Regions from separate parts of the Streptomyces sp. NPDC051684 genome, predicted to be linked through region 3. Evidence: predicted binding sites of a transcription regulator. Region 3 holds the regulator's gene; each other region holds the start of a gene.
What was found. Region 3 encodes HrcA, which represses chaperone genes, less so after heat shock. Its sites were predicted from a motif close to TTNGCACTCNGNNNNNCNGAGTGCNAA; they were not measured.

Region 1 (3,272 bases), on a different contig from region 3:
ACCTTGACCGGGTCGATGACGCCGGCCTTGACCAGGTCCACGTACTCGCCGGTCGCGGCGTTGTAGCCGGAGCCCTTCTCGAGCTCCTTGACCTTGGAGACGATCACGTAGCCCTCCTGGCCGGCGTTCTCGCCGATCCAGCGGAGCGGCTCGACGACGGCGCGGCGGACCACGGCGACACCGGTGGCCTCGTCGCCGTCCTTGCCGAGCGAGTCGTCGAGGACCTTGGAGGCGTGCACCAGAGCGGAGCCACCACCGGAGACGATGCCCTCCTCGACCGCGGCGCGGGTCGCGGAGATGGCGTCCTCCAGACGGTGCTTCTTCTCCTTGAGCTCGACCTCGGTCGCGGCACCGACGCGGATGACGCAGACGCCGCCAGCCAGCTTGGCCAGGCGCTCCTGCAGCTTCTCGCGGTCCCAGTCCGAGTCCGTGTTCTCGATCTCGGCCTTGATCTGCGCGACGCGGCCCTGGACGTCCTCGGACTTGCCGCCACCGTCGACGATGGTGGTGTCGTCCTTGGTGATGGTCACGCGGCGCGCGGTGCCGAGCACCTCGAGACCGGCCTGGTCGAGCTTGAGGCCGACCTCCTCGGCGATGACCGTGGCACCGGTGAGGGTGGCCATGTCCTGGAGCATCGCCTTGCGGCGGTCACCGAAGCCGGGGGCCTTCACCGCGACGGCGTTGAACGTGCCGCGGATCTTGTTCACGACCAGGGTCGACAGAGCCTCGCCCTCGACGTCCTCGGCGATGATCAGGAGCGGCTTGGAGCCACCGTTCTGGATGACCTTCTCCAGGAGCGGGAGCATGTCCTGGATCGAGCCGATCTTGCCCTGGTGGATCAGGATGTACGGGTCGTCGAGGACGGCCTCCATACGCTCCTGGTCGGTGACGAAGTACGGGGACAGGTAGCCCTTGTCGAAGGCCATGCCCTCGGTGAAGTCGAGCTCCAGGCCGAAGGTGTTGGACTCCTCGACGGTGATGACACCGTCCTTGCCGACCTTGTCCATCGCCTCGGCGATGAGCTCGCCGACCTGGTTGTCCTGGGCGGACAGACCGGCGACGGCCGCGATGTCGGACTTCTCGTCGATCGGGCGGGCGGTCGCGAGGAGGTCCTCGGACACGGCCTTGACCGCGGCGTCGATGCCCTTCTTCAGGGCGGCCGGGGAGGCGCCGGCGGCGACGTTGCGCAGGCCTTCCTTGACCAGGGCCTGGGCGAGCACGGTGGCGGTGGTCGTACCGTCACCCGCGATGTCGTTGGTCTTGGTCGCCACCTCCTTCACCAGCTGGGCGCCGAGGTTCTCGTACGGGTCCTCGACCTCGACCTCACGGGCGATGGTGACGCCGTCGTTGGTGATGGTGGGGGCGCCGAACTTCTTGTCGATGACGACGTTGCGGCCCTTGGGGCCGATCGTCACCTTGACCGTGTCGGCAAGCTTGTTGACGCCGCGCTCGAGGGCGCGACGGGCGTCCTCGTCGAACTTCAGGATCTTCGCCATGGAGCTGAATCAGTCCTCTCGAAACGAACCGCGCCCCTCGCACCCGGCATTCTCAGCGGGGGCCAGGGGCGCGGTTCAAAGCATTCTGCTTCGGTGAAGCTTGGAAAGCTTGGGTGAATTACTTCTCGACGATCGCGAGCACGTCGCGAGCCGAGAGGACGAGGTACTCGTCGCCGTTGTACTTCACCTCGGTGCCGCCGTACTTGCTGTACAGCACGACATCGCCGACCTTGACGTCGAGCGGAAGGCGCTCGCCGTTCTCGAAGCGGCCGGGACCCACGGCGAGGACGGCGCCCTCCTGGGGCTTCTCCTTCGCGGTGTCCGGAATGACCAGGCCAGAGGCCGTGGTCTGCTCGGCGTCGAGCGGCTGGACCACAATGCGGTCCTCGAGCGGCTTGATGGCAACCTTGGAGCTGGAGGTCGTCACGATCCGGTCTCCCCCTTCGGAGATCTCACGGGGTTAACAGTCTGGGGTGGCGACCAGGTGGATCCGTCGTCGCGGGTGCCGGACCTGCCCGTCGCTGTTGGCACTCTCCACTGGTGAGTGCCAGGGCCGAGACTATGACCGCGATTAGCACTCGGTCAAGCGGACTGCTAATCGACTCCGTCGTGGCCCGCCGGATCACAGGTAGTCCTCCAGCCTCCCGACCGTGAGTCCCGCCCGCCGTACGCGGTCCAGCAGACGGACGACCGCCTCCTGCCGCAGCCCGTGGACCGGAAGGATGTCGCCGGGCCGCGGGGCGCCCCGCGGCCCGCGCCACACGACGATCGCGTCGACCGCGCACGCGCCCGCGGCCCGCAGGGTGTTCCCGTCGTACGCGCCCGACGGCGGGTGGAGGAGGCCGGGCGCCACCCCGAAGCGGGCCTCGACACGGTCCCGCTGACCGCAGATCTCGGCGTGCTGCTCCACGTACCCGAGGCCCGGCAGGAGGGCGTGGGTGAGGGTGCGGTTCTGCACCTGGGCACCCAGGGACGCGCCCCCGGTGCCCGCGAGGAAGAGGGAGACCGGGACGTGCCGGTCACGGAGCAGGCCGACGGCCGCCGGGTCCCGCCGGGCCCCGTCCTCGTAGACGAGGAAGACCACCTTGTCGCGGGTCGGGACGCGGTCGACCACCGGCGGGACCGTCGCCGCCCCGGCGCCCGCCGCCGGCCGCGGCGGCGGCGCGGCAACGCGCGCGCACCCGACGAGCAGCACGGCGGCCAGGGCGCAGCCGAACAGCCGCGCCCACGGCCCGCGCGCTGTCACAGGTAGTCCTCCAGGCGCGCCACCGCGTAGCCCCTGTCGGTGAGGTACTTCATGAGGTTGCGGATCATGTCGGGCATCGTGCCCTTCCAGTCCTCGCGACCCCTGAAGTGCGTGAGCAGGATGTCGCCCGGATGGATGCTTCGGTCCCACTCCCGGTAGTCCATGCGGTCCACGAACGCCTCGGCGTTCCAGATCGGGGCGTACTCGATGCCGCAGACCTTGGCGGCGCGCAGGGTGTCCCGGTTGTAGTCGCCGAACGGCGGGCGGAAGAGCGTGGGCCGGTGGCCGTACTTCTTCTCGATGACGTCCTGCATGCCGCAGATCTCGTGCTTCTGGCGGGCGTACGAGAGGGCGGGCAGGTAGGGGTGGGTCAGCGTGTGGTTGTTGAGGGTGATGCCGCGGGCCTGCATCCGCGTGAAGTAGTCGTAGTTCGGCCTGACTTCGTCGTCGGTCAGGAAGGCCGTGTACGGGATCCGCAGCTCGCTCATCATCTTCAGGAACCGCGGGTCCTTCTCGGCCCCGTCGTCGAT
Region 2 (3,272 bases), on a different contig from region 3:
ACCTCGTCGCCATCGAGGGCAACTACGACGACGTGAACCGCTTCTGCTCCGAGCTCATCGGCGACCCGCTGGGCGAGGGCTGGGGCTTCGTCAACGTCAACCTGCGCCCGTACTACGGCGAGGGCTCCAAGACGCTCGCGTACGAGATCTGCGAGCAGCTCGGCTGGCAGCTCCCGGACCAGCTGGTCATCCCGATCGCGTCCGGCTCGCAGTTCACGAAGATCGACAAGGGCCTGAAGGAGCTGATCAAGCTCGGCCTCGTCGAGGACAAGCCCTACAAGCTCTTCGGCGCCCAGGCCGAGGGCTGCTCCCCGGTCTCCGTCGCCTACAAGGGCGGCCACGACGTGGTCCGCCCGCAGAAGCCGACCACCATCGCCAAGTCCCTCGCGATCGGCAACCCGGCCGACGGCCCGTACGTCCTCGACATCGCGCGGCGCACCGGCGGCGCCGTGGAGGACGTGAACGACGAGCAGGTCGTCGACGCGATCAAGCTGCTCGCGCGCACGGAGGGCATCTTCGCGGAGACGGCCGGCGGTGTGACCCTGGGCGTCACGAAGAAGCTCATCGAGGCGGGCCAGATCGACCCGTCGCTGACCACCGTCGTCCTGAACACCGGTGACGGGCTCAAGACGCTGGACGCGGTCGCCGACTCCTCTCAGGCCACCGCCACCATCCGGCCGAACCTGGACGCGTTCCGCGAGGCCGGCCTCGCCGCCGACCTCTGAGTCCGACTCCGAGCCCGACCGACACTTGTAGCAACAGGAGTTACCGCCATGAGCGTCAACGTTCGTATCCCCACCATCCTGCGCACCTACACCGGCGGCGCCTCCGAGGTCGCCGCCGAGGGGGCCACCCTCGCCGACGTCATCGCCGACCTGGAGAAGAACCACACCGGCATCGCCGCCCGCGTCCTCGACGACCAGGGCAAGCTGCGCCGCTTCGTGAACGTCTACGTCAACGACGACGACGTCCGCTTCGAGCAGGGTCTGGAGACGGCCACGCCGGACGGCGCCGGCGTCTCGATCATTCCCGCCGTCGCGGGCGGCTGATCTTTTGTAGGTCTACACAGAGTTACCCGAATTGCCCCCTCCGCGAGAGAAGCGGAGGGGGCAATTCTGCATGGTTGAGCGCGGTACAGTTGGGGAAGCTGCTGCGTTTCCCCGAGCGGTGCATGACGGGCGCATATGAGTTCTCGCCCGCACCCCGACAAGAAGCAGCCAAAGTGTCCAGCCCTTTCGGGCCTTTTACGGCATTTACGCGGCCCGAGTTGCCCGGGGATCCGGTGAGTTGGCCCGGTTTCCCCGATCTGGCGTGCCCAGAATTCTCGTCCGATTGACCTGTTGCAGACGGCAGTTGGGCAGATACATTCAGCCGCGGTCGACGCGTTCCGGCGCACACCCCCATATCCCATGGGGCGTGAGGTCTGACCCGGGTCCGCGAAGTGCGGTCCTGCGCAAGGGCCAGTAATAGGGGAGTTAGGCATGGCTCAGGGCACCGTCAAGTGGTTCAACGCGGAGAAGGGGTACGGCTTCATCGCGGTCGACGGTGGTGCGGATGTTTTCGTCCACTACAGCGCGATTCAGATGGACGGCTACCGCACCCTCGAGGAGGGGCAGCGGGTCGAGTTCGAGATCTCGCAGGGCCAGAAGGGGCCGCAGGCGGACATGGTCCGCGTGGCCGCCGGCTGAACGCGCGCGTCAGACTGGAAGCTTGTACGTCGCACGTCATGGAGGGCTCGTCTCCCGGGTAGCCGGGGGCGGGCCCTTTGTGCTGCCTGCACCGACGTGCGGTTCTTGTGGTACGGCCTTGCACTCGCAGGGGTCGAGTGCTAATCATTGGGCTTAGCACTCTCCGAGTGAGAGTGACAAAACTTGGATCGGGTCGGTGAGGTCCGGGGGCCGGGTGGTGCAAGGAGCCACAAGGCCCGCAGGCCGTCCGTCGCGGGCACCAGCACGGTCCTTTTGCGTTAGCCACCCCGTCCGGGAGGACCACTTCACATGGCCAAGATCATCGCGTTCGACGAGGAGGCACGGCGCGGCCTCGAGCGCGGCATGAACCAGCTCGCCGACGCCGTCAAGGTGACCCTGGGCCCCAAGGGTCGCAACGTCGTCCTCGAGAAGAAGTGGGGCGCCCCCACGATCACCAACGATGGTGTGTCCATCGCCAAGGAGATCGAGCTCGAGGACCCGTACGAGAAGATCGGCGCCGAGCTGGTCAAGGAGGTCGCGAAGAAGACGGACGACGTCGCCGGTGACGGCACGACGACCGCGACCGTCCTGGCCCAGGCGCTCGTTCGCGAAGGCCTTCGCAACGTAGCCGCCGGCGCCAACCCGATGGCCCTCAAGCGCGGCATCGAGCGCGCCACCGAGGCCGTCTCCGCCGCCCTCCTCGAGCAGGCCAAGGAGGTGGAGACCAAGGAGCAGATCGCCTCCACCGCCTCCATCTCGGCCGCCGACACCCAGATCGGCGAGCTCATCGCCGAGGCCATGGACAAGGTCGGCAAGGAAGGCGTCATCACGGTCGAGGAGTCCCAGACCTTCGGTCTGGAGCTCGAGCTCACCGAGGGCATGCGCTTCGACAAGGGCTACATCTCGGCGTACTTCGCCACCGACATGGAGCGTATGGAGGCCTCGCTCGAGGACCCGTACATCCTGATCGTCAACTCGAAGATCGGCAACGTGAAGGACCTCCTTCCGCTGCTCGAGAAGGTCATGCAGTCCGGCAAGCCGCTGCTGATCATCGCCGAGGACGTCGAGGGCGAGGCCCTGTCGACCCTGGTCGTCAACAAGATCCGTGGCACCTTCAAGTCCGTCGCCGTCAAGGCCCCGGGTTTCGGTGACCGCCGCAAGGCCATGCTCGGTGACATCGCCATCCTCACGGGCGGCACGGTCATCTCCGAGGAGGTCGGCCTCAAGCTGGAGAACGCCGGTCTCGACCTGCTCGGCCGCGCCCGCAAGGTCGTCATCACCAAGGACGAGACGACGATCGTCGACGGCTCCGGTGAGAGCGACCAGGTCCAGGGTCGCGTCAACCAGATCCGCGCCGAGATCGAGAACAGCGACTCGGACTACGACCGCGAGAAGCTCCAGGAGCGCCTCGCCAAGCTCGCCGGCGGCGTGGCCGTCATCAAGGCGGGCGCGGCCACCGAGGTCGAGCTCAAGGAGCGCAAGCACCGCATCGAGGACGCCGTTCGCAACGCGAAGGCGGCCGTCGAGGAGGGCATCGTCGCCGGTGGTGGCGTGGCCCTGCTCCAGGCCTCCGCGGTCTTCGAG
Region 3 (3,272 bases):
GTGCGGGAGCTCGTGGATCTCCACGTACAGGTCACCGGCGGGGCCGCCGCCGGGGCCGACCTCGCCCTCGCCCGCGAGCTGGATCCGCGTGCCGTTGTCCACACCGGCCGGGATCTTCACCGTGAGCGTGCGACGGGACCGGATCCGGCCGTCGCCCGCGCACTCGGGGCACGGCGTCGGCACGACCGTGCCGAAGCCCTGACACTGCGGGCACGGCCGCGAGGTCATGACCTGACCGAGGAAGGACCGCGTCACCTGCGAGACCTCACCGCGCCCGCGACACATGTCGCAGGTCTGCGCGGAGGTGCCGGGCGCTGCGCCCTCACCGCTGCAGGTCGTGCAGACCACAGCCGTGTCGACCTGAATGTCCTTGGTGGTGCCGAAGGCCGCCTCGTCCAGCTCGACCTCGAGCCGGATCATGGCGTCCTGACCACGGCGCGTGCGGGACCGGGGTCCCCGCTGCGACGCCGTGCCGAAGAAGGCATCCATGATGTCCGAGAAGTTCCCGAACCCGCCGGCGCCGAAGCCACCGGCCCCGCCGCCTCCGCCGGCCTGCGACAGGGGGTCGCCCCCGAGGTCGTAGACCTGCTTCTTCTGCGGGTCGGAGAGCACCTCGTAGGCGGCGTTGATCTCCTTGAAGCGCTCCTGAGTCTTCGGGTCCGGATTCACATCCGGGTGAAGCTCACGTGCCAGCCTTCGGAAGGCCTTCTTGATTTCGTCCTGGGAAGCGTCGCGGCGCACGCCGAGTACGGCGTAGTAGTCCGTGGCCACTTACGACTCCGCCAGGATCTGTCCGACGTAACGTGCCACTGCGCGTACTGCTCCCATCGTTCCCGGGTAATCCATGCGGGTCGGGCCGACCACGCCGAGCTTGGCCACTGCCTCGCCGCCCGAACCGTAGCCGACCGACACGACGGACGTGGAGTTGAGTCCCTCATGGGCGTTCTCGTGACCGATCCGTACGGCCATGCCCGAATCTCCCAGCTCGCCAAGGAGCTTGAGGAGCACGACCTGCTCCTCCAAGGCTTCCAGAACGGGCCGGATGGTGAGGGGAAAATCATGTCCGAAGCGAGTGAGATTGGCGGTACCGCCGATCATCAGCCGCTCCTCGGTCTCCTCGACGAGTGTCTCCAGAAGTGTGGAGAGCACCGTGGAGACCGTGCCCCGGTCCTCCTGCTCGAAGGCCTCCGGCAGGTCCTGCACCAGCTGCGGCACGTCGGCGAACCTGCGGCCCGCGACGCGACTGTTCAGCCGGGCCCGCAGGTCCGCGAGGGAGGTATCGCCGAACGGCGCCGGGCAGTCGATCATCCGCTGCTCCACGCGCCCGGTGTCCGTGATCAGTACGAGCATCAGACGGGCGGGCGCGAGCGAGAGCAGCTCGACATGGCGCACGGTGGACCGGGTCAGGGACGGGTACTGGACGATCGCCACCTGCCGCGTGAGCTGCGCGAGCAGCCGCACGGTGCGGCCGACGACGTCGTCGAGATCGACGGCGCCGTCCAGGAAGTTCTGGATGGCGCGCCGCTCGGGCGCGGCCATCGGCTTCACGGCGGTGAGCTTGTCGACGAACAGGCGGTAGCCCTTGTCGGTGGGGATGCGCCCGGCACTGGTGTGCGGCTGGGCGATGAATCCCTCGTCCTCCAGGGCTGCCATGTCGTTGCGCACCGTCGCCGGCGAGACCCCGAGCTTGTGCCGCTCGGTGAGCGCCTTGGAGCCGACGGGCTCCTCGGTGCCGACGTAGTCCTGGACGATGGCGCGCAGCACTTCGAGCCTGCGTTCATTGAGCATCGGCGCACACCTCCAGAAACAGCCGTTGCGATCCCTGCTTGCGATCTTCCTGCTCTGGCACTCCCTGTGGGCGAGTGCCAGTCGTCCCCGGCTCAGTGTACGGCCGGTGGGTACGGGCCCGGCAAGAGCGCTAGCTTCGAGGTATGGAGTTCGCGCAGGGTATCGATTGGGCCTCGGTGGGTTGGGAGGGGCTCGCGCCGAATGCGGGGCGGGTGCGGCTGCCCGGGCTCGACTGCACGAGCGGCCTCGTCGTGGGTGAAGATGCGGCACTCTTGATCGACACCGGATCCTCACTCCGTGAAGGCTCCCGGCTGCGCGCCGACGCCCGCGCGCTCCTCGGGCCGCACCGGAGAGTGACCCACGTCGCGCTGACCCACCCGCACTTCGACCACGTGCTCGGCACGGCCGCGTTCGCGGGCGTCGAGGTGTATGGGGCGGTGGGCATCGACGCCCTCTTCGAGCGCGGGGCCGAGGAGCTGCGCGCCGACGCCGTACGCCATGGGGTCCCCCCGGAGGTGGCGGCCGAGGCGGTCGACATCCTCGTCACCCCGCCGCACCGGGTGTGCGGGGAGTGGACGCTGGACCTGGGCGGCGGCCTGACGGTGCTGCTGGCGAACATCGGTCCCGCGCACAGCGGCCACGACCTGGCGGTGCTGGTTCCGGGGACGCCGGAGATCGTCTTCTGCGGTGACCTGGTGGAGGAGTCGGGAGAACCGCAGGCGGGGCAGGACGCGGCGCCGGGCCACTGGCCCGCGGCGCTGGACCGGCTGCTCGACCTCGGCGGCGAGGACGCGGTGTACGTGCCGGGGCACGGTTCGGTGGTGAATGCGGAGTTCGTCCGCGCGCAACGCGCCACATTGGCGAGGCGTTTCGGCGTGTCGTAGCCGTGGACCTGGGACTTCTCTTATCGTCCCTCGAATGCGCCAGTACTCTGCCGATCTGACACCCCCGTGGAAGCGGAACAAGCCCGTCCCCGAGGTGCCGGCCGAACCCGACCTCGTCGTCGAGGAGGTCACGACGGGCTTCTGCGGGGCGGTGGTCCGGGTCGAGAAGACGGCGCAGGGCCCGACGGTCACCCTGGAGGACCGCTTCGGCAAGCTCCGGGTGTTTCCGATGGAGCCGCGCGGCTTCATGATCGATGGCAAGGTCGTCACCCTCGTACGCGCCTCTGCGCCCGCCTCAACCGGTCCCGCCCGCAGCGCGTCGGGCTCGGTCGCGGTGCCCGGCGCGCGCGCCCGGGTGGCCCGCGCGGGGCGCATCTACGTGGAGGGCAAGCACGACGCCGAACTGATCGAGCGGGTCTGGGGGCACGACCTGCGGATCGAGGGCGTGGCGGTGGAGTTCCTGGAGGGCGTCGACGACCTTCCGGCGGTCGTCTCCGAGTTCGCCCCGGGCCCGGACGCGCGGCTCGGGGTCCTGGTGGACCACCTGGTGCAGGGCTCGAAGGAGTGGCGCATCGCCCAGTCGGTGACGAGCGAGCACGC

Region 1: a site for HrcA is predicted at 2,068-2,094, ahead of groES (co-chaperone GroES). Genes of this name have one in related genera too.
Region 2: a site for HrcA is predicted at 1,842-1,868, ahead of groL (chaperonin GroEL). Genes of this name have one in related genera too.

What each region holds. Positions count from the first base shown of each region.
Region 1 covers NZ_JBITCS010000001.1:323,210-326,481, forward strand. The annotation lists gene groL (chaperonin GroEL) at 1-1,496, opposite strand, end outside; gene groES (co-chaperone GroES) at 1,615-1,923, opposite strand; gene ACIA8D_RS01510 (polysaccharide deacetylase family protein) at 2,119-2,742, opposite strand; gene ACIA8D_RS01515 (polysaccharide deacetylase family protein) at 2,739-3,272, opposite strand, start outside.
Region 2 covers NZ_JBITCS010000016.1:131,598-134,869, forward strand. The annotation lists gene thrC (threonine synthase) at 1-725, shown strand, start outside; gene ACIA8D_RS20785 (MoaD/ThiS family protein) at 774-1,049, shown strand; gene ACIA8D_RS20790 (cold-shock protein) at 1,482-1,688, shown strand; gene groL (chaperonin GroEL) at 1,998-3,272, shown strand, end outside.
Region 3 covers NZ_JBITCS010000013.1:15,898-19,169, reverse strand. The annotation lists gene dnaJ (molecular chaperone DnaJ) at 1-771, opposite strand, end outside; gene hrcA (heat-inducible transcriptional repressor HrcA) at 772-1,788, opposite strand; gene ACIA8D_RS17320 (MBL fold metallo-hydrolase) at 1,932-2,672, shown strand; gene ACIA8D_RS17315 (DUF3097 domain-containing protein) at 2,707-3,272, shown strand, end outside.